Regions from separate parts of the Shinella sp. GW821-FHT10F02 genome, predicted to be linked through region 1. Evidence: riboswitches for the same ligand, from Rfam matches in the RefSeq annotation. Region 1 holds a riboswitch; each other region holds the start of a gene.
The links. Region 1 has a riboswitch for thiamine pyrophosphate ahead of thiB (thiamine ABC transporter substrate binding subunit). Riboswitches for the same ligand answer to the same signal wherever they lie in the genome.
Positions count from the first base shown of each region.

Region 2: linked by a shared signal. The riboswitch ahead of thiC (phosphomethylpyrimidine synthase ThiC) and the one ahead of thiB (thiamine ABC transporter substrate binding subunit) in region 1 are both predicted to bind thiamine pyrophosphate.
Region 3: linked by a shared signal. The riboswitch ahead of thiD (bifunctional hydroxymethylpyrimidine kinase/phosphomethylpyrimidine kinase) and the one ahead of thiB (thiamine ABC transporter substrate binding subunit) in region 1 are both predicted to bind thiamine pyrophosphate.

Region 1 covers NZ_JBXASL010000005.1:274,989-284,630, forward strand. The annotation lists gene AC1RWL_RS17455 (hypothetical protein) at 1-153, opposite strand, end outside; gene AC1RWL_RS17460 (ABC-F family ATP-binding cassette domain-containing protein) at 262-2,082, opposite strand; gene AC1RWL_RS17465 (thiamine diphosphokinase) at 2,086-2,751, opposite strand; gene AC1RWL_RS17470 (hypothetical protein) at 2,885-3,061, opposite strand; TPP riboswitch at 3,201-3,315, shown strand; gene thiB (thiamine ABC transporter substrate binding subunit) at 3,357-4,364, shown strand; gene thiP (thiamine/thiamine pyrophosphate ABC transporter permease) at 4,369-5,994, shown strand; gene thiQ (thiamine ABC transporter ATP-binding protein) at 5,987-6,706, shown strand; gene AC1RWL_RS17490 (M48 family metalloprotease) at 6,947-8,425, shown strand; gene AC1RWL_RS17495 (RNA polymerase factor sigma-32) at 8,659-9,519, opposite strand.
Region 2 covers NZ_JBXASL010000007.1:187,986-197,627, forward strand. The annotation lists gene AC1RWL_RS22155 (YqaA family protein) at 1-392, shown strand, start outside; gene AC1RWL_RS22160 (sigma-70 family RNA polymerase sigma factor) at 447-992, shown strand; gene AC1RWL_RS22165 (anti-sigma factor family protein) at 979-1,752, shown strand; gene AC1RWL_RS22170 (Bax inhibitor-1/YccA family protein) at 1,781-2,497, shown strand; TPP riboswitch at 2,633-2,749, shown strand; gene thiC (phosphomethylpyrimidine synthase ThiC) at 2,842-4,662, shown strand; gene thiO (glycine oxidase ThiO) at 4,665-5,651, shown strand; gene thiS (sulfur carrier protein ThiS) at 5,648-5,845, shown strand; gene AC1RWL_RS22190 (thiazole synthase) at 5,847-6,620, shown strand; gene AC1RWL_RS22195 (thiamine phosphate synthase) at 6,617-7,222, shown strand; gene AC1RWL_RS22200 (amidohydrolase family protein) at 7,224-8,057, opposite strand; gene AC1RWL_RS22205 (TOBE domain-containing protein) at 8,199-8,408, shown strand; gene tsaA (tRNA (N6-threonylcarbamoyladenosine(37)-N6)-methyltransferase TrmO) at 8,405-8,926, opposite strand; gene AC1RWL_RS22215 (PadR family transcriptional regulator) at 9,056-9,598, shown strand; gene AC1RWL_RS22220 (DUF2218 domain-containing protein) at 9,598-9,642, shown strand, end outside.
Region 3 covers NZ_JBXASL010000004.1:429,229-438,870, forward strand. The annotation lists gene coaBC (bifunctional phosphopantothenoylcysteine decarboxylase/phosphopantothenate--cysteine ligase CoaBC) at 1-477, shown strand, start outside; gene AC1RWL_RS15210 (class II glutamine amidotransferase) at 470-1,291, opposite strand; gene AC1RWL_RS15215 (GFA family protein) at 1,537-1,941, shown strand; gene AC1RWL_RS15220 (AraC family transcriptional regulator) at 1,944-2,744, shown strand; gene AC1RWL_RS15225 (LysE family translocator) at 2,818-3,432, shown strand; gene thiD (bifunctional hydroxymethylpyrimidine kinase/phosphomethylpyrimidine kinase) at 3,429-4,238, opposite strand; TPP riboswitch at 4,280-4,374, opposite strand; gene AC1RWL_RS15235 (peptide chain release factor 3) at 4,433-6,013, opposite strand; gene dut (dUTP diphosphatase) at 6,107-6,580, shown strand; gene AC1RWL_RS15245 (GNAT family N-acetyltransferase) at 6,585-7,475, shown strand; gene AC1RWL_RS15250 (LysE family translocator) at 7,476-8,108, opposite strand; gene AC1RWL_RS15255 (LysE family translocator) at 8,238-8,855, shown strand; gene cysK (cysteine synthase A) at 8,989-9,642, shown strand, end outside.

The sequences.
Region 1 (9,642 bases):
GCGGTAGTGCCGGTTGTAGCCATGGTGGCCGTAGCCGTGGCTTTTCCAGCCGTAGCTCTTGTGACCGTAACCGTAGTAGCCGGCCTCGGACGGGGCGGCGAAGGAAACAGCAGCGACGACGGCGACGACTGCAGATATAATGAACTTGCGCATGGGACTCTCCTGATCTCTTTCGGGTTACAGGATGAGCTCCTCTCATCCAGTGATCAGACTTTCCCACATCGCCGTTATCTGCGCTGTTTCGAATGGAACAGGCCTATATCAGCCCTCCAGCTCCTCGCGCAGCATCTCCAGTTCCAGCCATTCCTCTTCCATCTTCGTGAGGGACGCGCGCAGTTTTTCCATCTCGGCGGCAAGCTTGTTGAAGGTGGCGGGATCCTTGGTGAAGAGCGCGGGATCGGCCATCTTCGCCTCGCGGGCGGCGATCTCCTTTTCCGCCTTCTCCATTTCCTTGGGCAGGTTTTCGAGCGCGAATTTCTGCTTGTAGGAGAGTTTCGCCTTGCCTTTTGCTTCCGCAGGCGCCGCGGTATCGACCGTCTTCGCCTTCTCGGCCTTGTCCGCCCGCCGCTTCTCCTCGATTGCGCCGCGGCGCTGCGCCATCATGTCGGTATAGCCGCCGGCATATTCGATCCAGCGGCCGTCCGGGTTTTCCGGATCGGCAGGCGCGATGGTCGAGGTCACGGTGCGGTCGAGGAAGTCACGATCGTGGCTGACGAGCAGCACGGTGCCGGCAAAGCCCGCGACGATCTCCTGCAACAGGTCGAGCGTCTCGATGTCGAGGTCGTTGGTCGGTTCGTCGAGGATGAGCAGGTTCGTCGGGCGCGACAGGATGCGCGCCAGCATGAGGCGCGCGCGCTCGCCGCCGGACAGGTTGCGGATCGGCGTGCGGGACTGTTCGGGCTGGAACAGGAATTCCTTCATGTAGCCGGTGACGTGGCGCTGTTCGCCGTTGACGAGAAGCGTCTCGCCGCGCCCGTCGGTGAGATAATGGCCGAGCGTGTCGTCGAGGTTCAGGTCCTCGCGGCGCTGGTCGAGCGTGGCGATTTCGAGGTTCGTGCCGAGCTTCACCGTGCCGCTGTCGGGCGCGAGCTGGCCGGTCAGCATCTTGAGCAGCGTCGTCTTGCCGGCGCCGTTCGGGCCGACGAGGCCGATGCAATCGCCGCGGTGCACGCGGATCGAGAAGGGCGCGACGATGGTGCGCTCGCCGTAAGCCTTGGTGATCTTGTCCGCCTCGATCACCAGCTTGCCGGATTCCTGGGCGTCGGAGGCACTCGCCTGCACGCTGCCCTGCGGGCCTTTGTGGCCGCGATAGCGCGAGCGCAGATCGTGCAGCGCGCCGAGGCGGCGCATGTTGCGCTTGCGGCGCGCCGTCACGCCGTAGCGCAGCCAGTGCTCCTCGCGCTCGATCGCCTTGCCGAGCTTGTGCTGTTCCAGCTCTTCGGCCTCCAGCACCTCGTCGCGCCAGGCTTCGAAATGGCCGAAACCGCGGTTCAGCCGCCGCGACTGGCCGCGATCGAGCCAGACGGTGGCGTTGGAGACCTTTTCGAGGAAACGACGGTCATGCGAGATGACGACGAGGGCCGAGCGGGTTGATTGCAGCTCGCCTTCCAGCCATTCGATGGTCGGCAGGTCCAGATGGTTGGTCGGCTCGTCGAGCAGAAGGATGTCCGGCTCCGGCGCCATGACGCGGGCGAGTGCGGCGCGGCGCGCCTCGCCGCCCGAAAGCGATGCCGGGTGCTCGGCGCCGGTCAGCCCCAGATGTTCGAGTAGGTAGGTCACGCGGTAGGGATCGTCGCTCGGGCCGAGGCCGGCTTCGGCATAGGCGGCGACCGTCTCGTAGCCGTCGAAATCCGGCGCCTGGTGCAGGTAGCGGATGGTGGCGGACGGGTGGCGGAACACCTCGCCGGACTGCGCTTCCGCCAGGCCGGCGGCGATTTTCATCAGCGTCGACTTGCCCGAGCCGTTGCGGCCGACAAGGGAGATGCGGTCGCCGGGCTCCACTTGCAGGCTGGCGCCGGCAAGCAGCGGCGTGCCGCCGAAGCTCAGGAAGATATCGTCGAGTTTGAGGATGGGCGGTGCCAAGGGTCAGGCTCCTGAAAGGTCATAGGGCCGGGCGATGACGATCGCGCGGCCGGAGGCGAGCGAAAGGCGAACGGGGCCTTCCGCGACGTTGGAAATGGTGCGCGACGAGCCGAAGGGCAAGGAAAAGTCCTTCAGCGGATAACGCACATTGCCGATATCGAGGCCGGCAAGCGGCGAGAGGCCGAGCACGGAAAACAGGCTGCCCTTCGGCAGGTCGATCTCGCGCGTGCCGGGCAGCAGAGGCCAGGCCTCCTCCGTGCCGGAGGTGAGCTTTATGGCAAAACCCTGCTCTTCCAGCGAAACGGCGTGGATGAGGTGCATCAGCGCATGGTCGGAGCGTTCGCCGCCCAGCGCGCCGGCCAGCACGATTTTTCGCGCGCCGCGCTCGATGGCGACCGCGACGGCGATGGCGCCATCGGTCTCGTTCTTGGCGACGGGATAGGGTTGGCGCTCGATATTCGGCCAGGCGTCCAGCAGTTCCGGCGGGGTGGAATCGAAATCGCCGACCCAGATTTCCGGCCTCACGCCGAGCGCCGCCGCATGGCGCATGCCGCCATCGGCCGCCACGAAACGCGCGCCAGCGACATCCGCGGCAAGGCGCGGCGTCGCCTGGAGCGCGCCTCCCAGGAGGACGACGAAGAACGGGTCTGTCGGTGCGGGCACGGTCATGGCTGATGCCCTTAGCGCATGTTCTCCAGAAAGGGAAAGATTTTGGCGGGACGCCTGTCGTAACCGCAAACGGCAAAGGACCCGGATGCAGGGGACATCCGGGCCTTCGGGGAGGTCAGCGGCGTAAGAAGGCTTACTTGCAGACCTTGATCTTCTTGATGATGACGTTGCCGTAGTAGTCGTAGGACTTCACCTTCTTGATGAAGCAATGCGGCTTGTAGCCGTAGCTGTAATAGCCGGCCTGTGACGGGGCGGCGAAGGAGATGGCGGCGACGGCGGCGATGGCGGCGGAAATGATGATCTTGCGCATGGAAGTTTCTCCTGATCTCTGAGGGATGAGCCTCTCTCATCCAGTGATCAGACTTTCCCGCATCGCCCGGCCGCGCGCTGTTCCGCATGGAACAGGGCCTTGCCTCTTGCGTAGCGCTGCAAGCGGGATTATGCCTTGCCTTGCTCTAACGGGGTGCCACGCGGGTTTTCGACTCACTGGCTGAGAGGCGGTTTCGCCAACCCGAAGAACCTGATCCGGCTCGTACCGGCGGAGGGATTAGACGGCACATTCCAGCGCCCTATTCCCGTTTTGTGAACAGACCAGGGAGGCGCCGATGCGCAAGACATTCCTCACCTCGATTGCGGCCCTTGCCGTTTCCTTCGCCTTGCCTGCGCTGGCGCAGGAAAAGACGCTGACCGTCTATACCTATGAGAGCTTCGTTTCCGAATGGGGTCCGGGGCCGAAGGTTGCTGAAGCCTTCGCCAAGACCTGCGGCTGCAAGGTCGAATGGGTCGGCGTCGCCGATGGCGTCGAGCTGCTGACGCGCCTCAAGCTCGAAGGCGAGGGCACCAAGGCCGACGTGGTGCTCGGCCTCGACACCAACCTCATCACCGAGGCGAAGGCGACCGGGCTCTTCGAGGCGCATGGTCTTTCGCCCGAGGGCCTGACGGTGCCGGGCGGCTTTTCCGACGATACGTTCCTGCCCTACGATTACGGCCATTTCGCCGTCATCTACGACACCGAGACGGTGAAGACGCCGCCGACGAGCCTGAAGGAACTGGTCGAGGGTGACCCGTCGCAGAAAATCGTCATCGAGGATCCGCGCACCTCAACGCCGGGGCTCGGCCTGCTGCTCTGGGTGAAGTCGGTCTATGGCGACAAGTCCGGCGAGGCTTGGGGCAAGCTGAAGGATCGCGTGCTGACGGTCACGCCCGGCTGGTCGGAGGCTTACGGCCTCTTCACCAAGGGCGAGGCGCCGATGGTGCTGTCCTATACGACGTCGCCGGCCTATCACGTCATCGCCGAAAACACCGAGCGCTACAAGGCGGCCGCCTTCTCCGAAGGACACTATGTGCAGATCGAGGTGGCGGGCCTGACGCGCACCTCCGACGACAAGGATCTTGCGCGGCAGTTCCTGACCTTCATGACGGGGCCGGATTTCCAGTCGATCATTCCGGAAACCAACTGGATGATGCCGGCCGGCAAGACCAAGGACCCGCTGCCTGCCGCCTTCGACGCGCTGGTGAAGCCGGAAAAGACGTTCCTGATGTCGTCCGACGAGGTGGCGGCCAACCGCAAGGCCTGGATCGACGAGTGGCTCGCCGCCATGAGCGCCAAATAAGGTGATGTTCTTCGCCCGCGCCGAACGCCGGACGCTGCGCGTCGCCGGGGGGCTTGCCCTCGGCGTCGTGCTCGTCTTCGTCGGCGCGGCGACGGCCGTGCTTCTGGCGCATGCGGGCGGCGGGGGCGGTGCGCCGCTCTTCGACGCCTATATCTGGCGGGTCGCGCAGTTCACGCTGCTGCAGGCGACGCTGTCGACCCTGCTCTCCATCGTGCTCGCCATTCCCGTCGCCCGGGCACTCGCCCGGCAGCGGGATTTTTGGGGGCGGGTCTGGATCATCCGGCTTTCCGTCGTGCCGCTCGGCCTGCCGGCGCTGGTGGCCGCACTTGGGGTCATAGAGATCTGGGGGCGGCAGGGCGTCGTCAATGATCTTTTACGGCTCGGGGGCTTGCAAAATCCCGTCAGCGTCTATGGGCTCACCGGCATCCTGATCGCCCATGTCTTCTTCAACCTGCCGCTCGCCGCGCGCTTCCTGCTCGCCGCCCTCGATCGCATTCCGCCGGAATACTGGCTGAGTTCGGCCAATCTCGGCATGGGCAACGGCGCGGTGTTCCGGCTGATCGAATGGCCGGTGATCCGCCGCGTGCTGCCGGGCATAGCGGGCCTCGTCTTCATGCTCTGCGCGACGAGTTTCACCATCGTGCTGACGCTTGGCGGCGGGCCTGCGGCAACCACCATCGAGGTGGCGATCTACCAGGCGCTGCGCTTCGATTTCGATCCCCAGCGCGCCGTGCTGCTCGCCTTTCTGCAAATCCTGGTCACGGCGGCGCTGCTCTGGCTGATCTCGCTGTTCGGCCGGCCGCCGGACGAGGGGGTGACGGCAGGCCGCGCGATCCGCCGTTTCGATGGCCGCCGCCGGCGCGTAACCGACGGTTTCGTCATCCTCGCCTTCACGCTGTTCACCGCGGCGCCGCTCGCGGCCACCCTTGCCTCCGGCCTTGCCGCGGATTTCGGCCGGCTGGCGGTCGATCCGCTGCTGCACAGGGCGCTGTTCACCAGCCTCGCCATCTCCTTTGCCTCGGCCAGCCTCAGCCTTGCGATTGCGCTGCCCATCGTGCTCGTGCCGCGCCTTGCCGAGACCGGCGATGCCGGCCTCACGACGCGGCTGATCGGCCGGGCGCTGCCGGCCACGGGCTCGCTGATCCTGCTGGTGCCGCCGGTCGTCGTCGCGACGGGGTGGTTCCTGGTGCTGCGCCTGTTCGGCGAGACCGGGCGTTTCGCGCCCGCCGTCATCACCGTCATCAATGCGCTGATGGCGCTGCCCTTCGTCGTGCGCGTGCTGGAGCCCGCCTATCGCACGCATCTGTCGCGCACCGCGCGGCTGGCGCTGAGCCTCGGCGTCACCGGCATGCATCGCCTGCGATGGATCGACTGGCCGGCACTGAAGAAGCCCTTCCTCACCGCCTTCGCCTTCGCCATGGCGCTGTCGCTCGGCGATCTCGGCGCAGTCGCCATCTTCGGTGCGGATGGCTTCGTGACGCTGCCCTGGCTGCTCTTCTCCCGCATGGCGAGCTATCGCACGGCGGACGCCGCGGGCATCGCGCTGATCCTCGGCGTGATATGCCTTCTGCTGACGCTGCCCTCGACCGCCGCGGACCGAACGACCGAAAGACCTGCCGCCGATGCCTGATACCGCGATCCGCCTTTCCGACGTCACCGTGCGTTTCGACGAGAAGCGGCTCGCCTTCGATTGCACCATCCCCGCCGGTGCCGCGGTTGCCGTCGCAGGCCCGTCGGGTGCGGGAAAGTCCACGTTGTTCAACGTGATCGCCGGCTTCCAGAAACCGGCGACGGGCAAGGTCATGCTGCTCGGCGAGGACATGGCGGCGCGCGATCCCGCGGAGCGCCCGGTCTCGATCATCTTCCAGGACAACAATCTCTTCGCGCATCTGAGCGTCGCCGAAAATGTCGGGCTCGGCATCGATCCGGGGCTGAAGCTCGATACGGCGGCGCGCCAGCGCGTGTTCTCTGCGCTGTCGCGCGTCGGGCTCGGCGGCTACGAGCGCCGCATGCCGGGCTCGCTTTCCGGCGGCGAGCGGCAGCGGGTGGCGCTCGCCCGCGCACTGGTGCGGCGCCGGCCGATCCTGCTGCTCGACGAGCCCTTTGCAGCGCTCGACCCGGCCATGCGGGCGGACATGGCAAAACTGCTCTCGGAGCTTCGCGCCGAGACGAAGAGCACCCTGCTCTTCATCACCCACCAGCCGGAGGATATCCGCCGGCTTGCCGACCGGGTGATGTTCCTGGAGGCGGGCACGATCCTGCTCGATGCGCCGGTGGATGAATTCCTCGTGAGCCGGCATCCACCAGCCGTTGCAAAATTCCTCGGTCATTCCGCGATTTAGCGGGCTGGGGCTGTTTTTGCCCCGCCACCCCGCCACAATTTGGACGCCCCCCTGTGTCACCGGAGCCACAAGGGAACCGTTTGTCGAATCGGGAGTTGCCGGCCGGGTATGGTGCGTCTATCTCATCCATTCGAAGGCGCGAACATGGGTGTTTCGACTGCACCTAAAGGTTGCGGTTCGGGCGTGGACCCTTTAGGGCTGTGGGCAGAAGAGATGGCGAAAGCAACGCAGGAAGCTGCAATGGTATCCGGGCGCGGGGTTTTGAGACCCGTCGCGGCGCTGGTGCTTGCCGGCATGCTGCTGTCCGGCTGCCAGTCGATCATCGAGCAGACCTATGAGCCGACGATCTCGCCGTCCTCCAATCCGCAGATCGTCGAAGAGGTGCAGAAGAACGATCCGCGCGCCCAGATGGGTGCGCGCGAGCATCCGCGCATCGTCGCGAGCTATGGCGGCGAATACAAGGACGCCAAAACCGAGCGGCTCGTCGCCCGCATTGCCGGCGCGCTGACGCTGGTCTCGGAAAACCCAAACCAGTCCTATCGCATCACCATCCTGAATTCTCCGGCGATCAACGCCTTCGCGCTGCCGGGCGGTTATCTTTACGTGACGCGCGGCCTGCTGGCACTCGCCAACGACGCCTCGGAAGTGGCGGCCGTGCTGTCGCACGAGATGGCGCACGTCACTGCCAACCACGGCATTGAGCGGCAGAAGAAGGAAGAGGCGGAAGTCATCGCGAGCCGCGTGGTGGCCGAAGTGCTCTCCAGCAACATCGCCGGCAAGCAGGCGCTGGCGCGCGGAAAGTTGCGGCTTGCCGCGTTCTCGCGCAACCAGGAGCTCCAGGCCGATGTCATCGGCGTGCGCATGCTGGGCGAGGCGGGCTACGATCCCTATGCGGCGGCGCGCTTCCTCGATTCCATGGCCGCCTATGCGCGCTTCACCGCGGTCGATCCCGATTCCGACCAGAGCTTGGACTTCCTGTCCAGCCACCCGAACGCGCCGCAGCGCGTGGAGCTTGCGCGGCTGCATGCGCGCGCCTTCGGCGCGGAAGGCACGAACGGCGATCGCGGCCGTGACTATTACCTCGCCGGCATCGACGGGCTGCTCTACGGCGATGCGCCGGAAGAGGGCTATGTGCGCGGCCAGACCTTTCTGCACGGCAAGCTCGGCATCCGCTTCGACGTGCCGGCCGGGTTCCAGATCGACAACAAGGCCGATGCGGTGCTGGCGACGGGACCGGGCGACGTGGCGATCCGCTTCGACGGTGTGGCCGACAGCCGCAAGCAGGATCTGGTGAACTACATTTCGAGCGGCTGGGTGACGGGGCTGCGGCCGGAAACCATCCAGCCGATCATGATCAACGGGCTGGAGGGCGCGACCGCCAAGGCCGCCGCCGACCGCTGGGACTTCGACGTCACGGTGGTGCGTATCGACGACCAGATCTACCGTTTCCTGACGGCGGTGCCGGCGGGTTCGAAATCGCTGGAGCCGACGGCTGCCACGCTCAGGGCCTCGTTCCGCAAGCTGACGGCCCCGGAAGTCGCCTCGCTGAAACCGCTCAGGGTGCGCGTCATCTCGGCACGCGCCGGCGACACCGTCGCATCGCTTGCCGGGCGCATGATGGGCACGGACCGCAAGCTCGACCTGTTCCGGCTGATCAACGCGATGACGGTGACCAGCACGGTGCGGCCGGGCGAAAAGTTCAAGATTATCAGCGAGTGAGTTAGCCTGTGCGGATGGCGCCAGACCGTGGATCCTCGGGTCAAGCCCGAGGATGACGGAGTTTGCGGGGATGTTTCAGGATAACGGATGGGTTGCCGCGCATGGAATCCTCATCCGACCTTGCCTGGCAGCCCTATCCAAGCTTGCCTGGCAGAGAGCATCGCCAGACTTGCCGGCCAATCCTCCCCTCCGTCATCCTCGGGCTTGACCCGAGGATCCATCGGCAACGCGCCTCAAGCGTAGGCGAAATCCGTGGTCTTGCTGATCAGCACGGCCTTCAGCTTTTCCAGCGCCCGGTTCTCGATCTGGCGCACGCGCTCCTTGGAAATGCCGAGCAGGGAGCCCAGTTCCTCCAGCGTCGCCCCATTCTCCGCCAGGCGGCGGGCGCGGATGATCTTCATCTCGCGCTCATTGAGCTGGCCGAGTGCCGCGTGCAGCCAATGATGGCGGCGTTCGCCGTCGATGCTGTCGAGGGCCTGTTCGTCGGGAAGGGGCGCGTCGCTGGTGAGGAAATCCATGCGGTTGGAACCCTCGCCCTCGGCGGACGAGATCGGCGCCTGGAGGGAGACGTCGGAGGCGGAGAGGCGGGCGTCCATGGTGCGCACGTCGGCGGTGCTGACGCCGAGTGCCACGGCGATCTCCTGGTGCATGGCCTCGCTGGTCAGGTGCGTATCGCCGCGGGCGAGCCTGGCGCGAAGCCGCCGGAGATTGAAGAACAGCGCTTTCTGCGCCGAACTGGTGCCGCCGCGCACGATCGACCAGTTGCGCAGCACGTAATCCTGGATCGAAGCGCGGATCCACCAGCTTGCATAGGTCGAGAAGCGCACCTGGCGCTCCGGCTCGAAGCGGGCGGCGGCTTCGAGCAGGCCGATATAGCCTTCCTGCACGAGATCGCCGAGCGGCAGGCCGAAATTGCGGAACTTGCCCGCCATGGAGACGACCAGACGCATATGCGCCATGGCGATGCGGTTGCGGGCTTCCTGATCCTTGTCGTGCTTCCAGGCCTGGGCCAGGGCCTGTTCCTCGTCCCTTTCGAGATAGGGGGCGGACATGGCGAGCTTGATCATGCGGCGGTCTGCGGTCGTCGTAGCCATGGCGAGTGTCTCCACGTGAACCGAACCGGCGTGAAGAGGCGTAATCTCCTCGACGCCCGATATGACGATGACGTTTCAGGTGGACCGACGGATTGCCCGAAAGCGGCTTTCGAGAAAATAAAG
Region 2 (9,642 bases), on a different contig from region 1:
TCGCCGCGACCATCCTTCCCGCCCAGTCGGAAGCGGTTCTGGCTGGCCTGCTGGCGACCGAAACCTACTCGCCGGCATTGCTGATCCTCGTCGCCGGCATTGGCAATGTGCTCGGGTCCGTCATCAACTGGCTGCTCGGCCGCGGCGTGGAGCGTTTTCGCGAGGCCCGCTGGTTTCCCGTCAGCGCCAAGAACCTCGACCGCGCCGGGCGCTGGTATCGCAAATACGGCTGGTGGAGCCTGCTTTTGAGCTGGATGCCGATCATCGGCGATCCGCTGACGGTTGCCGCCGGCATCATGCGCGAGCCGTTTCCGCGGTTCCTGCTCGTGGTCGCAATCGCGAAGTTCGGCCGCTACATCGCGCTGGCCGCCATCGTGCTGCACTGGCTGTGAACTTTTTTATGCGCGCGATGGAATGAGGATCGTTCGGCTCTCGTATACTGGGTCATGAACGGAAAGACACCCGGCTTCAACGTGATCGGACAGCTTGCAGCGCTCAGGCGCTACGCGCTGTCGCTCGTCCGCAATCCGGACGATGCCGAAGACCTCGTGCATGACGCGCTGGTGAAGGCCTATGAGCGCCAGTCGACCTTTCGCACCGGCGCCAATGTGCGCAACTGGCTGATGTCGATCCTGCACAACGCCCATGTCGATCGTCTGCGCCAGCGCCGCTCGCAACAGCGCCGTCACGACGCGGCCGCGGAACTGGGCGAGACCTCCGTGCCGGCGAACCAGGATCATTCGGTGCGCCTGACGCAACTACGCAACGCCTTCTTCGCGCTCTCGGAAGAGCAGCGCGCCGCGTTGCATCTCGTTGCGATCGAGGAACTTTCCTATCAGGAGGCTGCCGATACGCTCGGCATTCCGGTCGGCACGCTGATGTCCCGTGTGGCCCGCGCCCGGGAGCGCCTGCGCGCCTTTGAACAGAACGGTGCTACCGCGACCGTCCCCCATCTCAGAATCGTCGGAGGCACTGGCGATGACCAGCAATGACCCGATCCTCGAATCCGATCTCAATGCCTATGTCGACGACCAGCTCGCCGTCGGCCGGCGCATCGAGGTCGAGGCTTACCTTTCGGAACGGCCGGAGATCGCCGCACAGATCATGAAGGATTTGCGCGTGCGCGACGAACTGCGTCTGGCGCTCGCCGATCACCGTGCTGTGACGCGGCAGGCGACGCGCGAAGCCGCGCGCCTGCTGGAACGCTCGCTCGCCCGCCGCCGCATCTTCTCCGTCTTCCGTCGCGCCGCTGCCATCGCCCTGTTCGTGGCCGCCGGCTGGACCGCGCATGCCGTGCTCGGCCCCTTCGGCGCGACCGAGGTCATCGCCTCCACCCCGCCGCCCGCCTTCGTGGAAGAAGCCGTGCGGGCGCACAAGACCACCCTCATCCGCGATGCGATGAGCTCGCAGCCGGAGGCCGCCGTCTTCGACCCGGCCGAAATCCGCTCCGCGACGGCGATCGTCCTGCCGGACCTGCCGAAGGGCTGGGCCGTGGTCGACACGCAGGTCTTCCCCTCGGCCTATGGCCCGAGCGTCGAGCTGGTGCTGGAGCCGAAAAAGGACGAACGCCTGTCGCTCTTCGCCGTGCGGCCCGACTCGTTCGGCGTGCAGCACGTCCTGCTCTTCCACGCCGACAATGCCCGTGCCGCCTACTGGCAGATCGGCGACGTCGCCTATGCGCTGGTGTCGGAAAGCCGCAAGGCCGACGACCTGGCAGAGACCGCGCGGGACCTCTCGCGCACGCTTTACTGATCAACCGTTCCACCGAAGGAGACCCATGATGGAACCCGTACAACAGCGATTTGGCTATGGCGCGCAGGCGCAGTCGGCCGCCCTCTTCGACGAGGGCCTGCGCAAGCACATGCTGCGCGTCTACAACTACATGGGCGCAGGCCTGGTCATCACCGGCCTCATCGCCTTCTTCGTCGGCTCGACGCCGGCACTCTACGTGCCGATCTTCTCCTCCCCGCTCAAGTGGGTGGTGATGCTGGCGCCGCTCGCCTTCGTCTTCTTCTTCTCGTTCAAGATCCAGACGATGTCGGCCAGCACCGCACAAGCGACCTTCTGGGCCTTCTGCGCCGTCATGGGCCTGTCGCTCGCCTCGGTGTTCCTCGTCTTCACCGGCATGAGCATCGCCCGCACCTTCTTCATCGCCGCCACGATGTTCGGTACGACGAGCCTCTACGGCTACGTCACGAAGCGTGACCTGTCGAAGTTCGGCTCGTTCCTGATCATGGGCCTGATCGGCGTGGTCATCGCCTCGATCGTCAACATCTTCCTCGGCTCCACCGCCCTGCAGTTCGCGATTTCCGTGATCGGCATCGTCGTGTTCGTCGGCCTCACCGCCTGGGACACGCAGAACATCAAGGAACAGTATGCCGAAAACATCGACCAGGAATCGCAGCAGAAGATGGCTGTGTTTGGTGCGCTCTCGCTCTACCTGAACTTCGTCAACATCTTCCAGCTGCTGCTGAACTTCACCGGCGAACGCGAATAGTTTTCGCTAATGATTTCAAAGGGAACGGCGGGGAAAAACCCCGCCGTTTCTTTTTGTATGCGGCGCAACTTAAAGTAAGTAAAAACTTACATATTTTACCGTGTTGACAAATCATCTCCGAGCGTCTTTGCTTAAAGCATTCACCAGGGGGGTCCCGACAAGGGGCTGAGATTCTGCTGGCTTTCGCAGCGCAGTGACCCGTTGAACCTGATCCAGTTCATACTGGCGTAGGGACGGTGCAAGCGCTGTAGACTCGTATTCCGCTCCCCGGATTCCGTGTCGGCGTCTTTCCATCATTCCGGCTCTAGGACTGGGTCTCCAACTTTGAACCTTGGAGCCTCACGATGAATATTGCCGCCCAAAAGCTCACCCCCACCGTCACTACCGGCGCCCTGCCCGCCTCGCGGAAAATCCACATTCCCGGCGAGCAGCACCCGGATATCCGCGTGCCGCTGCGCGAAATCGCCCTGCACCCGACCGCCGGCGAACCGCCGGTCGTGGTCTACGATGCCTCCGGTCCCTACACCGACCCCACCCATGTCGTTGCGATCGAAAGCGGCCTGCCGCGGCTGCGCGAAAGCTGGGTCGCCGCCCGTGGCGACGTGCAGGATTACGAGGGCCGCCATATCCGCCCGGAGGACAACGGCTTTGCCACCGGCGAGCGGCTGACGCCGGAATTCCCCATCCGCAACCACCCGCGCCGGGCGAAGGACGGCAAGGCGGTGACGCAGCTTGCCTATGCGCGGGCCGGCATACTCACCCCGGAGATGGAATTCATCGCCATCCGCGAAAACCTCGGCCGCAAGGCCGTGAAGGAAGCGCTCATCCGCGATGGCGAGAGCTTTGGCGCGCATATTCCGGATTTCGTCACGCCGGAGTTTGTCCGCCAGGAAGTCGCGAGCGGCCGCGCCGTCATCCCCGCCAACATCAATCACCCTGAAGCCGAGCCGATGATCATCGGCCGGAATTTCCTGGTGAAGATCAACGCCAATATCGGTAATTCCGCCGTCACCTCCTCCATGGCCGAGGAAGTGGAGAAGATGGTCTGGGCGATCCGCTGGGGTGCCGACACGGTCATGGACCTGTCGACCGGGCGCAACATCCACAATATCCGCGAATGGATCATCCGCAATGCGCCGGTCCCGATCGGCACCGTACCGCTCTACCAGGCTCTGGAGAAAGTGAACGGCATTGCCGAGGACCTCACTTGGGAGGTCTATCGTGACACGCTGATCGAGCAGGCCGAACAGGGCGTCGACTATTTCACCATCCATGCCGGCGTGCGGCTCGCCTATATCCCGCTCACCGTCAACCGCGTCACGGGCATCGTTTCGCGCGGCGGCTCGATCATGGCGAAGTGGTGTCTTCATCACCACCGCGAAAGCTTCCTCTACGAACATTTCGACGAGATCTGCGACATCGCGCGGGCCTATGACGTCACCTTCTCGCTCGGCGACGGCCTGCGCCCGGGCTCGATTGCCGACGCCAACGATGCCGCACAGTTTGCCGAACTGGAGACGCTTGGCGAGCTGACCAAAATCGCGTGGGCGAAGGACTGCCAGGTCATGATCGAAGGCCCCGGCCATGTGCCGATGCACAAGATCAAGGAGAACATGGACAAGCAGCTGAAGGTCTGCGGCGAGGCCCCTTTCTACACGCTCGGGCCGCTGACGACCGACATCGCGCCCGGCTACGACCACATCACCTCCGGCATCGGTGCTGCGATGATCGGCTGGTTCGGCACCGCCATGCTCTGCTACGTCACGCCGAAGGAACATCTCGGCCTGCCGGACCGCGACGACGTGAAGGTCGGCGTCATTACCTACAAGATCGCCGCGCATGCCGCCGATCTCGCCAAGGGCCACCCGGCGGCGAAACTGCGCGACGACGCCCTGTCGCGCGCCCGTTTCGAGTTCCGCTGGGAGGACCAGTTCAACCTGTCGCTTGACCCGGAGACGGCACGATCCTTCCACGACGAAACGCTGCCCAAGGAGGCGCACAAGGTCGCGCATTTCTGCTCCATGTGCGGCCCGAAATTCTGCTCCATGCGCATCTCGCACGATATCCGCGCCGAAGCGCAGAAGGAGGGGCTGGAGGCGATGGCGGCAAAGTTCCGCGAGGGCGGCGATCTCTACATGCCGCTCGAAACAACAGCCGGAGAGTGACCATGCGCATCCTCGTCAAGGGGGCCGGCGTCGCCGGCCTCACGGTCGCCTGGCAACTCTATCGCCACGGTTTCGACGTCACGATCAGGGAGCGCGCCGAAAAGGCCGGCGCCGGCGCCTCCGGTTTCGCCGGCGGCATGCTGGCGCCGTGGTGCGAGCGGGAAAGCGCGGAAGAGCCAGTGCTCACACTCGGTCGCCTCGCCGCCGACTGGTGGGAAGCGGCCGTCCCCGGCCATGTGCACCGCCGGGGAACGCTGGTCGTCGCCGGCGGGCGCGATGCCGGCGAACTCGACCGCTTCGCTGGCGGCACTAGCGGCTGGGAATGGCTGGACGATGCGGGGATTTCGGCTCTGGAGCCGGATCTCGCCGGGCGCTTCCGCAAGGCGCTGTTCTTCCGGCAGGAGGCGCATCTCGATCCGCGGAAGGCGCTTTCCGCTTTGACCGCCGGGCTTGAGGACGGCCGCATGCGCTTCCTCTTCGGCCAGGCCGGGGAGCCGAACGAAGGCCGCTACGACCGGGTGATCGACTGCACGGGCGCCTCGCGGATCGGCCACATGCCGGAGCTGCGTGGCGTGCGCGGCGAGATGTTTTGCCTCGAAACCGGCGAAATAAAACTCTCCCGCCCCGTCCGCTTACTGCATCCGCGCTATCCCATCTACATCGTGCCGCGCGAAAAGAACCGCTTCATGGTGGGCGCGACGATGGTCGAAAGCGAGGATGCCGGCCCGATCACCGCCCGCTCGCTGATGGAGCTGCTGAACGCCGCCTATGCGCTGCACCCCACCTTTGGCGAGGCGCGGCTTGCGGAAACCGGTGCCGGCGTGCGCCCCGCCTTCCCCGACAATCTTCCGCGCGTGACGGAGGACGGCAACACCATTCATGTCAACGGACTCTACCGCCACGGCTTCCTGCTGGCGCCGGCCATGGCCGGAGAGGTCGCGCGGCGCCTCGTCGCGCAACAGCAGCAACCGGAAAGGAGGGCGTCATGACCTTCATCATCAACGGCGAGGAACAGGATGTCGCGGCCAAGACGCTCGCCGACCTGCTCTCCGCCCTCGACTACGAGGGTGACTGGTTGGCGACAGCCGTGAACGGCGAGCTGGTGCACCGCGAGGACCGCGATGCCTTCACGCTCGCCGCGCGCGACCGCATCGAAATCCTCTCGCCCATGCAGGGAGGCTGAGATGCTGAAGCTCTACGACGTCGAGGTACAGTCCCGCCTCCTGCTCGGCACCGCCCGCTATCCCTCTCCCGCCATCCTCGCGGAAGCCGTGCGGCGCTCGAAGGCGGAAATCGTCACCGTATCGCTGCGCCGGGAGACGGCCGGCGGCAAGGGCGGTGGCGCCTTCTTCGAGCTGATCCGCGAGCTTGGCGTGCGCGTTCTGCCCAACACGGCCGGCTGCCATAGCGTTCAGGAGGCCGTGCTGACGGCGAAGATGGCGCGCGAGGTTTTCCGCACCGACTGGATCAAGCTGGAGGTGATCGGCCATCACGACACGCTGCAACCCGATGTCTTCGGCCTCGTCGAGGCAGCGCGCATCCTGACCGACGAGGGTTTTCAGGTCTTCCCCTATACGACCGACGACCTCGTCGTCGCGGAAAAGCTGCTCGAAGCCGGCTGCCGCGTGCTGATGCCCTGGTGCGCGCCGATCGGCTCGGCCATGGGGCCGGTGAACCCGATGGCGCTGCGCACCTTCCGGGCACATTTTCCGGATACCCCGCTGATCGTCGACGCCGGTATCGGCCGCCCCTCGCATGCCGCATCCGTCATGGAACTCGGCTACGACGCCGTGCTGCTCAACACCGCCGTCGCCGGCGCAGGTGATCCCGCCGCCATGGCCGAGGCCTTCGCGCTCGCCATCGATGCAGGCCGGCTTGCCCACAAGGCCGTACCGCTGGAGCCGCGCGACATGGCGGTTCCTTCCACCCCCGTCATCGGAAAGGCCGTCTTCTCATGAAGCTCGACCCCTTCTACCTCATCGTCGACAGTGCCGACTGGATCGAGCGCCTCGTGCCGATCGGCGTGAAACTCGTGCAACTGCGCATGAAGGATTTGCCGGACGAGAGGCTGCGCGCCGAAATCCGCCGCGCCAAAACCATCTGCGCCGACCACAACTGCCAGCTCATCATCAACGACTACTGGCAGATCGCCATGGAGGAAGGCTGCGATTTCGTGCATCTCGGCCAGGAGGACTTGGCAGAAGCCGACGTCGCCGCCATCCGCGCCGCCGGACTGAAGCTCGGCCTCTCCACCCATGACGAGGCCGAACTTGATATCGCGCTCAGGGAAAAACCCGACTACGTGGCGCTCGGCCCGGTCTGGCCGACGATCCTCAAGAAAATGAAATGGGCGCCGCAGGGCTTCGAGCGGCTAAGCGACTGGAAAGCGCGCGTCGCGCCCATCCCCCTCGTCGCCATCGGCGGCCTCAATCCGGATCGCCTGGAGGCCGTCTTCGAAAACGGTGCCGACAGCGCCGCCGTGGTGACCGACATCACGCTGAACGCCAATCCCGAAGCGCGCACGCGCGAATGGATCGAGCGCACGGGGCGCTGGCGCTAGCTCAGACCTTCCAGAGCCGTTTGGCGTTTTCCGCAAACACGCGGGCCTTGTCCTCCAGGCTGACGCCGGAGAGCAGCGCCTGTGTCGCGCCGATCCAGGTGGAAAGCCCGCCGCCGAGCGTGCAGACCGGCCAGTCGCTGCCCCAGACCATGCGGTCGAAACCGAAACTTTCCGCCACATGGGCGAAATAGGGTTTCAGGTCCTCCAGCGTCCAGCTTTCCGCGCCATAGGCCGGGATGCCGGAGAGCTTTACCGTCACGTTCGGCCGACGCGCGATCTCCGCGACCGGCCCCTTCCACACATCGAAGCCGCCGCCCTTGATGTCCGGCACGCCGCAATGGTCGAGCACGAAGGAGACGTCCGGCGCGAGATCGGCAAGTGCAATCGCCTTGCCGATCTGGTGCGGCAGCACGCAGAGATCGAAATTGAGCCCGGTGCCCGCGAGCCGCTTGATGTTTTCCCGAAAGAGCGCACCTCCGGACAGATCGTCCGGCACGACATGCAGCACACGGCGGAAACCACGCACGAAGGGAATGGCGCGCACGCTTTCGAGATAGGCCGGAAACTCCGGTAATTCCGGCCGGCAGGCGGCGATGGCCCCGGCAAGCAGGCTCCCCTCCTCATCGGCCAGCGCCTCGATCATCGCCGTCTCGCGGGTAATGTCCGCCTCAGCCACGTCGACTTCCATATGCAGCGCCGCGACGATGCCGAGCCGGCGGGCTTCGCGCGCATAGGCATCGTGGGTGAAATCCGCATCGAGCGCCGGCACACCGGAGAGCCAGGGGTAGGAGAGCCGGTCGCGATAGATGAGATGCAGGTGCGTGTCGATGATCATGCGGGTCTCCTCCAGACGTCCAGACACTGCCACAGAAGAATGATCCATTCAAATACGAATCACAGCCGGATCATTGGACGACTGCGCCTTCCAATTCGGCACCTCCCCTCTAGGTTCTCTTTCGAACAACAGGAGAAAATGATGAAGATCAGCGCACGCAATCGCCTCAAGGGCAAGATCGTCGAAGTCGTTCTCGGCGCCACGACGGCGCATGTCCACATTGATATCGGCGGGCAGGTCATCACCGCGTCGATCACCAACGACGCGGTGAACGAACTCGGCCTTGCCGCCGGCCACGACGCCTATGCGGTGATCAAGGCATCGGATGTGATGGTGGCGATCGACGATTAATCGTCGATCTTCTTGCACATCTGCACCGCACCGGTTTCGAAATCGCCCTTCTGGGGCGGCGCGATCGGCTTGAAGAGGCTGCGGTCCGGCTTGAGGTCGAGCAGCGGCGTGCCGTCCAGGCAATCGAGGCCGCGCACGAAGAGCCGGTTGCCCTCGATCCTTTCCAAGACGACGATCGACGTGCCGATCGGATTGGGCCGCACCGGCGAGCGTAACGAGAAGGTGCCGTGCACCTCGCCGTTCGAGGCGGGGCTTTGCAGCACGAGATCGCGGCGCGACTCGTGCAGCCAATAGAGCACCTCCAGCCGCTCGAAACGCTCGACGCCGGCGAGCGCCTCCACCCACGGCTCGAAAATCTCGATTTCGCAGACCGGCCCGTCGGGACGGCCCTGCCGTGGCGTTTCGAGGCGCGAGGTCCAGGGCGTCGAAATCCGGCCGATGAAGATCAGCGTGGCATCCGTCGGTTCCGGCGGCGTGATCGCGACCTCGTTCTCGCGGATTTCGTTCAGCCGCACCATGCAAATCTCCCACGCTGTATCTTTCAGAATACGACGATAGCGGGCGGGCAAATGTTTTTAAAGATATAAATCTCGATATATCTTGATTTCCGATATATCGAGATTTATATCGGCACTATGAGACACAGAATGGGATGCGGCCCACACCGCCACTTTTCACCCCCCGACGATCGTTCGGGTCCCTTCCATCGCGGCCGCGGTGGCCGCCACGGCGGACGCCTGTTCGACTATGGCGAGCTGCGCCTGCTGCTTCTCGCCATCATCGCGGACGCGCCGAGCCATGGTTATGAGCTGATCAAGACCGTCGAAGATCGTTTCGGCGGCAGCTACAGCCCGAGCCCCGGCGTCATCTACCCGACGCTCGCCTGGCTGGACGACATGGGCTACACCGTGATCGAGCCGGCGGAAGGCGGGCGCAAGCGCTATCGCATCACGCCGGAAGGCGAGGCTTTCCTCGCCGCCAACCGCGCCGCCATCGACGAACTCATGGCCCGCGCCGGCCATAGGGGTCCCGGCGGACGCGAAGGCGTGCCGGCGCCTGTCGTGCGCGCCATGGAAAACCTCAAGCTCGCCATGCGGCTACGCCTCCGGCGCGGGGAAATGAGCGAAGAGGCGTCGGAAGCCATCGCCGCAGCACTCGACCTTGCGGCCAAGACCGTGGAGAAAAGCTGATGAGCACTCTCAAGAGCGAAGCCGCCATCGCCACCGAACAGGCG
Region 3 (9,642 bases), on a different contig from region 1:
GACCCGTCAGGTGTGACCGTGGTCAAGGTGGAGCGGGCGGACGACATGTTGCAGGCGGTGCTGGCCGCGCTGCCGGCGGATATAGCGGTGATGGTCGCGGCCGTCGCCGACTGGCGCGTCGCGACGCCGAATGCAGAAAAGATCAAGAAGCAGCCGGGCGAAGGCCCCCCGCCGCTGATGCTTGCGGAAAACCCGGATATACTGAAGACCGTCGGCCATCATGCGAAGCGGCCGAAAGTCGTCGTCGGCTTTGCCGCGGAGACGCAGGACGTCGAGAACAATGGCCGGGTGAAACTTCAGAAGAAGGGCGCCGACCTCATCGTCGCCAATGACGTTTCGCCGGAAACCGGCATCATGGGCGGCACGCGCAACAGCGTGAAGCTGATCACCGCCGCCGGCATCGAGGAATGGCCGGAGCTTTCCAAGGAAGACGTCGCCGGCCGCTTGGCCGACTGGATTGGCGGAAAACTTACCTGACGAGGGCGAGCTTCGTGTCCATGCCACTTGCCGGGCGTCCTGCCGGCGAGAAGATGCGCACGTCGACGCCGTTTTCGCCCAGCACGACGGCGCTGCCATCCGGGATTTCCACCCAGGCTTCCGTGTCGTCGTTCAAGGGCTCGGAGACGAGGCAGTAGCCGCCCGTCGCGCCCATCGGGGCGGCGTAAAGCGTGGGGGCTGCGTAGTCGGTCGCGTAGCGCACGGCGTAGAGCTGGTCGCCATCGGTGAAGGCTGCGGTGAAGCGCACGAGCACGCGGCGCTCCAGGTGGGCCGCCAGCCGCTCGACGAAGGCGATCGTCTCGGCCATGGCACCGAGCGGGTCGCGCGCCAGGCCGAATTGCAGGGCGAGCAGGAAGAGCAGCTCCGAATCCGTCGAGCCGGTACGGGCATTGTAGAGATCGTTGTCGAGCATGGTTTCGAGCGGCCGGCGCAGGTGCTCGAAATCGGCGATCTGGCCATTGTGCATGAAGGACCAGATGCCGTTGACGAAGGGATGGCAATTGTCGCGCCGCGTGCCGCCGCCGGTGGCGGCCCGCACATGGGCGAGGAAGAGCGGCGAGCGCACCTGGCGGGCGATGCTGCGCAGGTTGCAGTCGGACCAGGCGGGCAGGATATCGCGGTAGCGGCCGGGCTCCGGGCGCTCGCCATACCAGGCGATGCCGAAACCGTCGCCATTGGTCGCCGTCTTGGCGCGGGTGGCGCAGTGGGATTGTTCGATGAGCGAGTGGGCGGGCGAGGACACCAGTTCCTCGAGGTAAAGCGGTTCTCCGCGATAGGCTGCCCAACGGCACATGAGGCTATTCTCGCTTTCGAAGACCGGCGACGAACCGGTGTTTGACCAGACGCATTAACCATGGCACTGCCCTGATTTTCAACGCAAATGGGTAAAAATGCGTTAACGAATGTAAACGGGCCGAAACCATGCGTGTCATTCTGATGACAGGGCGCGAGGTTGGCAGTTTCTTGCGGAACAGGATGCCCCTGCGGTTGACGGTGCGGCATCGCGGCCTATCCTTTCCGGTGAGAGAAGGATGCAGCATGAAAATCGACGGGCAGTGCCATTGCGGCTTCGTGACCTATGAGGCCGAGATCGACCCGGACAAGGTGGCGATCTGTCATTGCACGGATTGCCAGAGGCTGACCGGCTCGCCCTATCGCGTCACCGCAAGCGTGCCGCGCGATGCTCTGCGCCTCACCGCAAACCCGCCGAAACTCTACACCAAGAGCGCCGAGAGCGGCCGCAAGCGCCTGCTCTATTTCTGCCCGGAATGCGGCACGCCACTTTTTTCGACCGGAACGGGCGAAGCAGCCGAGACCTGGGGCATCCGCTGGGGCAGCATCAACCAGCGCGCCGGCCTGAAACCGGTGCGCCAGATCTGGTGCACCTCCGCCACCGACTGGTTCGGCGAAACGGCCGCCCTTCCCGGCGTGCTGCGGGATTGATCATGGCAGCCGAGCGCTTCCAGATCTTCAGGACGGGCATCGACGGCATCGAGGCCGTCATCGCCGACAGCCGCCTGAGTTTCGCGCGCCACACGCATGAGACCTACGGCATCGGCGTTGTCGAGCGCGGCGCGCAGAAATCGGCAAGCGGGCGCGGCATGGTCGAGGCCGAAGCCGGCAACACCATCACCGTCAATCCCGGCGAGGTGCATGACGGCGCACCACTCGGCGACGCCCCGCGTGCCTGGCGCATGCTCTACATGCAGCCGGCGATCGTTGCGGCTGCGGTGGAGGATATTTTCGAGGGCCGGCCGCGCGAGGAATTTCATGCGCCGGTGCTGGAGGATGGCCGCATCGCCAGGCTCGTCTCGGCGTTGCTCGCCTCCCTGCTCGACGAACACGCCGCTGGCCTCGCCCGGGACGAGCGCCTCCTCCTGCTGCTCGCCGCCGCCTTGCAGGAGCGGACACCGCAGCGGGAAACCATCGCCTCATCGGCCATTGCGCAAGCCCGCAACCGGCTCGACGAAGACCCGGCCGCCGCCGTCACGCTGGACGATCTTGCGGCGGATTGCGGGCTTGGCCGCTTCCGGCTGGTGCGCGATTTCGCCCGCAGCACGGGCCTGACGCCGCATGCCTATCTGCTCCAGCGCCGGACGGAGCGCGCGCGGCGGCTGATCGCGACGGGCACCTCGCTCGCCGAAGCCGCCATCGAGGCGGGGTTTGCCGACCAGAGCCACATGACGCGCAATTTCACGCGCCGCTACGGCTATACGCCGGGCGCCTATCTCGCTGCCCGCGCCTGACTGCAATTTCGTTCAAGACCACCGCCGCCCTTCCGGTGTTTCCTACCGCCTCCCCGCCGCATGGAAACCGAACATGACCACAGAATTCCTTATCACCTCGCTCGTCGTCATCCTCCTGCCGGGCACCGGCGTGATCTACACGCTGGCGCTCGGCATCAGCGGCGGCTTTCGCGCCGGCCTGCTTGCCGCCTTCGGCTGCACGCTCGGCATCATCCCGCATATCGTCGCCTCCGTCGTCGGGCTTGCCGCGGTGCTGCATGCGAGCGCGCTCGCCTTCGAGGTGCTGCGCTATGTCGGTGTCGCCTACCTGCTCTTCATCGCCTGGAGCATGCTGAAGGACAGCAACGCGCTGGATCTCGGGCCGGATCAGGCGCCCGCCGAAAAGGCGCTGCGCATCGTGCGCAAGGGCATCCTCACCAACATCTTCAATCCGAAACTCTCGCTGTTCTTCCTGGCCTTCTTGCCGCAATTCGTGCCGGCGGAGGCGTCCGACGCCACGGCGCAGATGCTCTATCTCGGCGGTATCTTCATGCTGATGACCTTCCTCGTCTTCGCCCTCTACGGCGCGCTCGCCGCGGGGCTGCGTCAGCAGGTGCTGAGCCGGCCAAGGATCATGGTGTGGACGCAGCGCAGCTTCGCCGCAGCGCTCGGCCTGATGGGCTTGCGGCTCGCGCTGGCCGACCGCTAGTTCCAGAGCGCGTGGAAATGGTGCAGCGGTCCATGGCCGGAGCCGACGGACAGCGCATCGGAGCTGCGCACAGCACCGGCGATGAAACTCTTCGCCGCCGCCGCGGCATCGGCAAGCGTGCGCCCTTTGCCGAGCTCTGCGGCAATCGCGCTCGACAGCGAGCAGCCGGTGCCATGGGTGTTGCGCGTCAGCACGCGCACGCCTTCGAACCAGTGCAGCCGGTCTGGCGTTGCCAGCACATCCGGGCTTTCGGTGCCCGGCAGGTGCCCGCCCTTGAGCAGCACCGCCTTCGGCCCGAGCGTAAGAAGCCGCCGCGCCTGGTCCTCCATGCCCGCCCGGTCCACGGCCTCCGGCTCGCCCAGGAGGGCAGCGGCTTCCGGCAGGTTCGGCGTCAGCACGGTGGCGCGCGGCAGCAGCCGGCGCGTCAGTGCCTCGACCGCCTCCCGAGCCAGCAGCGACGCGCCGCCCTTGGCGACCATTACCGGATCGAGCACGATCGGCAGGCCGCGGCGCGACGACAGGCTGTTGGCAACGGCTTCCGCGATCTCGGCCGACGCGATCATGCCGATCTTCACGGCATCGACGCGCACATCGCTGAAGACATCCGCGATCTGCGCCGCGACGAAGGCCGGCGGCACGAGATGCACGCCGAAGACGCCTTGCGTGTTCTGCGCCGTCAGCGCGGTCAGCACCGCCATGCCGTAGGTCCCGCGGGCCGCAAAGGTCTTGAGGTCGGCCTGGATGCCGGCGCCGCCCGATGGGTCGGACCCTGCGATCGAGAGTATGTTTGCAATCGTGTCGGCCATCTCGCCTCCCTGCGACGAAGGCGGCCAACAGGCGCCAGCAAGCCGGCACCCGTTCGACTCCCTCCGCCGGCATGATCCGGTTCAGGTTCAAAGGGTGCTTCTCAGCCCGCTCACGCGGACGCCCCCGTCTCGGGGGCGATTTTCGCAAATGATGCGGCACCTGTCACGCCGAAAGTGGCAAGTGCGCGATCCGATCACGCCTTGGTGACGTGGTATTCCTTGATGGCGACCATTTTGATCGCCGGATAGCGCTCCGATTCGTAGCGCAGCGAGAAGGAATCCTGCGCCAGGAACACCGGGTCGCCATCGAGGTCGCGGGCGATATCGCCACGGCGCTGGGTGACGAATTTTTCGAGTTCGGCCGCGCTATCCGACGAAATCCAGCGGCAGACGGAGAAGCGCGACATTTCGAAGGAGACCGGCAAGCCGTATTCCCCTTGAAGCCGCTCCTTCAAGACGTCGAGCTGCAGTGCGCCGACGACGCCGACGATGGCGGGCGAGCCATCCTCCGGCGAGAAGAGCTGCACGACGCCCTCTTCCGCCATCTGCTGGAGCGCTTCCTTCAGCTTCTTCGCCTTCATGGCGTCTTCCAGCCGCACGCGGCGCAGAATTTCCGGCGCGAAGTTCGGCACGCCTTCGAAGACCAGCGCCTCGCCTTCCGTCAGCGTATCGCCGATGCGGAGCGTGCCGTGGTTGGGAATGCCCACCACGTCGCCGGCATAGGCCGTATCGGCGAGCTGGCGCTGCGAGGCGAAGAAGAACTGCGGCGCGGAAAGGCCGATCTGCTTGCCGGTGCGGGCAAGGCGCACCTTCATGCCGCGCTCCAGCATGCCGGAGCAGACGCGGGCAAAGGCGATGCGGTCGCGGTGGTTCGGGTCCATGTTCGCCTGGATCTTGAAGACGAAGGCCGTCATCTTGTCCTCGGACGCATGAACCTTGCGCACATCCGCCACCTGGTCGCGCGGCGGCGGGGCTACGGCGCCGAGCGCATTGATAAGGTCGCGCACGCCGAAATTGCGCAGCGCCGAGCCGAAGAAGACCGGCGTCAGGTGACCTTCGAGGAAAGCCTCGCGATCGAACGGCCGGCAGGCCTCGCGGGCAAGCTCCAGCTCCTCGATGAAGGCATCCCGTTCGTTTTCCGGCAGGTTTTTCGCCACCACCGTCGCATCGTCGATCTTCGTCGGCTGCACCTGCGTATCCGAGCCGCGGAAGGTGCGGTCGGCTAGATGATAGGAGCCGCAGAACGACTTGGAACGGCCGACGGGCCAGGTGATCGGCGCCGTATCGAGCGCCAGCTTCTCTTCCACCTCGTCCAAAATCTCGAACGGGTCGCGGCTCTCGCGGTCCATCTTGTTGACGAAGGTGATGATCGGGATGTCGCGCAGGCGGCAGACCTCGAACAGTTTTAGCGTCCGCGGCTCGATGCCCTTGGCGGCGTCGATGACCATGACCGCCGCATCCACCGCCGTCAGCGTGCGGTAGGTGTCGTCCGCGAAGTCCTCGTGGCCGGGGGTGTCGAGAATGTTGAAGACGTTGCCGTCATATTCGAAGGTCATCACGGAGGTCACGACCGAGATGCCGCGTTCGCGTTCGATTTTCATCCAGTCCGAGCGGGTCTGGATGCGGTCCTTCTTCGCCTTCACCTCACCGGCGAGCTGGATGGCGCCGCCGAACAGGAGCAGCTTTTCGGTGAGGGTGGTTTTACCGGCGTCCGGGTGCGCGATGATCGCGAAGGTGCGGCGGCGGGAGACCGCCTCGGCAAGGGTTTCGGCCATTTTCTGCAATATCCTGTGAGTTGCCGCGGTCTTTACAGGCTCCGCCCCGAAGATGCAATTGACGGGATTGTGCCGTGGCCGGCTTATGGGCGCATGAACGCGCACGCCCCCACCCAGCCCACCCTTTCGCTCGTCCGCCTGCCGCATGGCGAGGGCATCGAGCTTCCCGCCTACGAAACGACGGGCGCCGCCGGCATGGACCTCCGCGCCGGCGTGGCCGTGGATGCGCCGCTGACGCTGGCACCGGGAAAACGCGCGCTCGTGCCGACCGGTTTCATCTTCGAAATCCCGCATGGCTACGAGGGGCAGATCCGTCCCCGCTCCGGCCTCGCCTTCAAGCACGGCATCACCTGCCTCAATACGCCGGGCACCGTGGATAGCGATTATCGCGGCGAGGTGAAGGTGCTGCTCGCCAATCTCGGCGAAGAACCTTTCGTCATCGAGCGCGGCATGCGCATCGCGCAGATGGTGATTGCGCCCGTCACGCAGGTCGCCGTGCGCGAGGCGGCGGAAACCAGCGAAACCACCCGCGGCGCCGGCGGCTTCGGCTCCACGGGCGTGCGCTAACACCATGCCTACCGACCGGCCGGGGCTGGTCTTCCGCTCCGACCATCTCGGCGACACCGCCGCCTGGCGCGCGCTTGCCGACCTGCTGGAAGACACGTTCAGCATCGACATCACCGCGCTCGACCGGCTGGGCGGGCCGGACCCGACCAGCGTGCCCTTCGCGTGGTTCGACGCGAACGGCACCTGCGTGGCCAATATCAGCGTCTTCTCGCTGCCGCTCGTCATCAACGGCACCTTCGTGCGCGCCGCCGGCCTGCAATCCGGCGCCGTGCGGCCGAGCCATCGCGGCCAGGGGCTTTTTCGCGATGTGATGGAGGCAGCGCTCGACCATTGCGACGCGGAAGGGTTCGAAGCCGTCGCGCTGTTGACCGACAAGCCCGACCTCTACGCGCGCCTTGGTTTTCGCACGCTGGCGCAGCACCGGTTTGCCGGCGCTGCGCCCGAGGGTGGGCGCGTCGGCCCGGTTCGGCGGCTCGACATCGGAAGCGAAGCCGACATTGCCTTGCTTAGCCGGCTACTGGATAGCCGCCGGCCGGTGTCCGACCGTTTCGCGCCGCTGCGGCAGCGGGAAATGTTCCTCTTCAACGCATCGCTGATGCCGGACCTGCGGCTCGACCTGATGGAAGAGCACGATGCCGTTATTGCTTGGCAGGCGGGCGAAGACGATGGCTTTGAACTGCTGGATATCGTTGGCGCTCACATCCCGCGCCTCGCTGATATCGTGGCGAGCCTGCAGGTCGCACCCTCTCGGGTCACCGTGCACTTTGCCCCCGATCATCTTGGATGGGAGGGCGAGGCCGTTGCGGATGGCGGCGATATGGTGCTCATGCTGCGCGCCGCGCCCGATCTGCGACTGGAGCGGCCCTTCGCATTGTCGCCGATGGCGGAGTTCTGATCAGCGGCGGGCTTCCATCGCCATGCGTAGCGCAAGCCCGGCCAGCACCGTGCCCATCAGCCAGCGCTGTACCAGAAGCCAGCGTGGGCGGGCGGCGAGGAGCGCGGCAATCGAGCCGGCCGAAACGGCGATCAGCGCGTTGACGCTGACGCTGATGGCGATCTGCGTGCCGCCGAGCACGAGCGATTGCAGGAAGACGCTGCCTTTTGCCGGATCGATGAACTGCGGCAGCAGGGAGAGGTAGAGCACCGCGATCTTCGGGTTGAGCAGGCTCGTCAGGAACCCCATGAGGAAGAGTTTCCGGTTGCCGTCGCGCGGCAGGGCCTTGACCTCGAAGGCGGAGCGGCCACCGGGGCGCAGCGCCTGCCAGGCGAGCCAGGCCAGGTAGAGCACGCCGGCAAGCCGCAGCGCATCATAGGCATAGGGCACCGCCATCACGAGCGCGGTGATGCCGAGCGCCGCCGACAGCATGTAGAAGACGAAGCCGAGCGCCACGCCGCAGAGCGACACGAGTCCGGCGGCCGGCCCTTGGCAGATCGAGCGGGAGACGAGATAGATCATGTTCGGCCCCGGGGTGAGCACCATGCCGAGCGCGATGAGGGCGAAGGCGGCAAGGCCGGTCAGGTCTGGCATGGCATGCTCTCCTTGGACGATCTGACGAAGGACTATCCCGCAGCCGCGCTTGCGGCAAGGCGCCGGCCGCAAAACCATTGCCGCAGGATATCGGCAGCGCTAAAAGAGCGTCAGCCCAAGGAGCCTGCCATGACCATTGCCGTGCTGATCGCCTATTGCGGTGCGCTGTTCATCGCCGCCATCATTCCCGGTCCCGGGATCACGGCGATCGTCGCCCGCGCGCTCGGCTCGGGCTTCCGGCCGACCTTCTTCATGGGGCTCGGCCTCATCCTCGGCGACATGATCTATCTCACCGCGGTCATCCTCGGCCTCGCCTTCATCGCGCAGACCTTCACCACGACCTTCATGCTGATCAAGATCGCCGGCGCCCTCTATCTCGGCTATATCGCCTGGAAGCTCTGGACGACCGGCCTCTTGCCGCAGAATATCGAGGCGCGGCGCTCGACCAGCATGACCATGTCCTTCCTGTCCGGCCTGTTCGTGACGCTCGGCAATCCGAAGACCATGCTGTTCTACGTGGCGCTCGTGCCGACGCTGGTCGACCTCGAGGCGATCGGCCTTGAGGAATATGGCGTGCTGCTTGCCGCGACCTTCGTCGTGCTGCTCATCGTGCTCGTGCCCTATATCGCGCTCGCCTCGCGCGCCCGGCTTCTGCTCAAGCAGCCGAAGGCGTTGCAGCGGATGAACCGCGTGGCCGCGGGCATTCTCGCCGGCACGGCCGCCTATATCGCGACCCGCGCGGCCTGAGGTTATCGATCCGGCTTTTCCCGGATCGGTATCCGAATATTCCGCTTCCAACGCTTTTGTCGCGAAATCCGGACTCGTCTCCGGCGGCATTCGCTCCTATCTTCTCCGGTAACGAGAACCGAGGGAGCCCCCGATGACCGACACCCGCAAGCCCGGCCGTGGCCGGATCTACGCCTCCATCACCGAGACAATCGGCGATACGCCGATCGTGCGGCTCGACAAGTTCGCCAAGGAGAAGGGCGTCGTCGCCAACCTTCTCGCCAAGCTCGAATTCTTCAACCCGATCGCCTCCGTCAAGGACCGTATCGGCGTTGCGATGATCGAGGCGCTGGAAGCGCAAGGCAAGATCGCGCCCGGCAAGTCGACGCTGGTCGAGCCGACCTCGGGCAATACGGGCATCGCGCTCGCCTTCGCCGCCGCCGCCAAGGGCTATCGCCTCATCCTCACCATGCCGGAGACCATGTCCGTCGAGCGCCGCAAGATGCTGGCGCTGCTCGGCGCCGAGCTGGTGCTGACCGAGGGGCCGAAGGGCATGAAGGGCGCGATCGCAAAAGCCGAGGAACTGGCCGCCAGCATTCCGGACGCCATCATTCCCCAGCAGTTCGAAAACCCGGCCAACCCGGAAATCCACCGCAAGACCACGGCGGAAGAGATCTGGAACGACACGGAGGGCGCCGTCGACATCCTCGTTTCCGGCATCGGCACCGGCGGCACGATCACCGGCGCCGGCCAGGTGCTGAAGGCGAAGAAGCCCGGCTTCAAGGTCATCGCGGTGGAACCGGCCGAC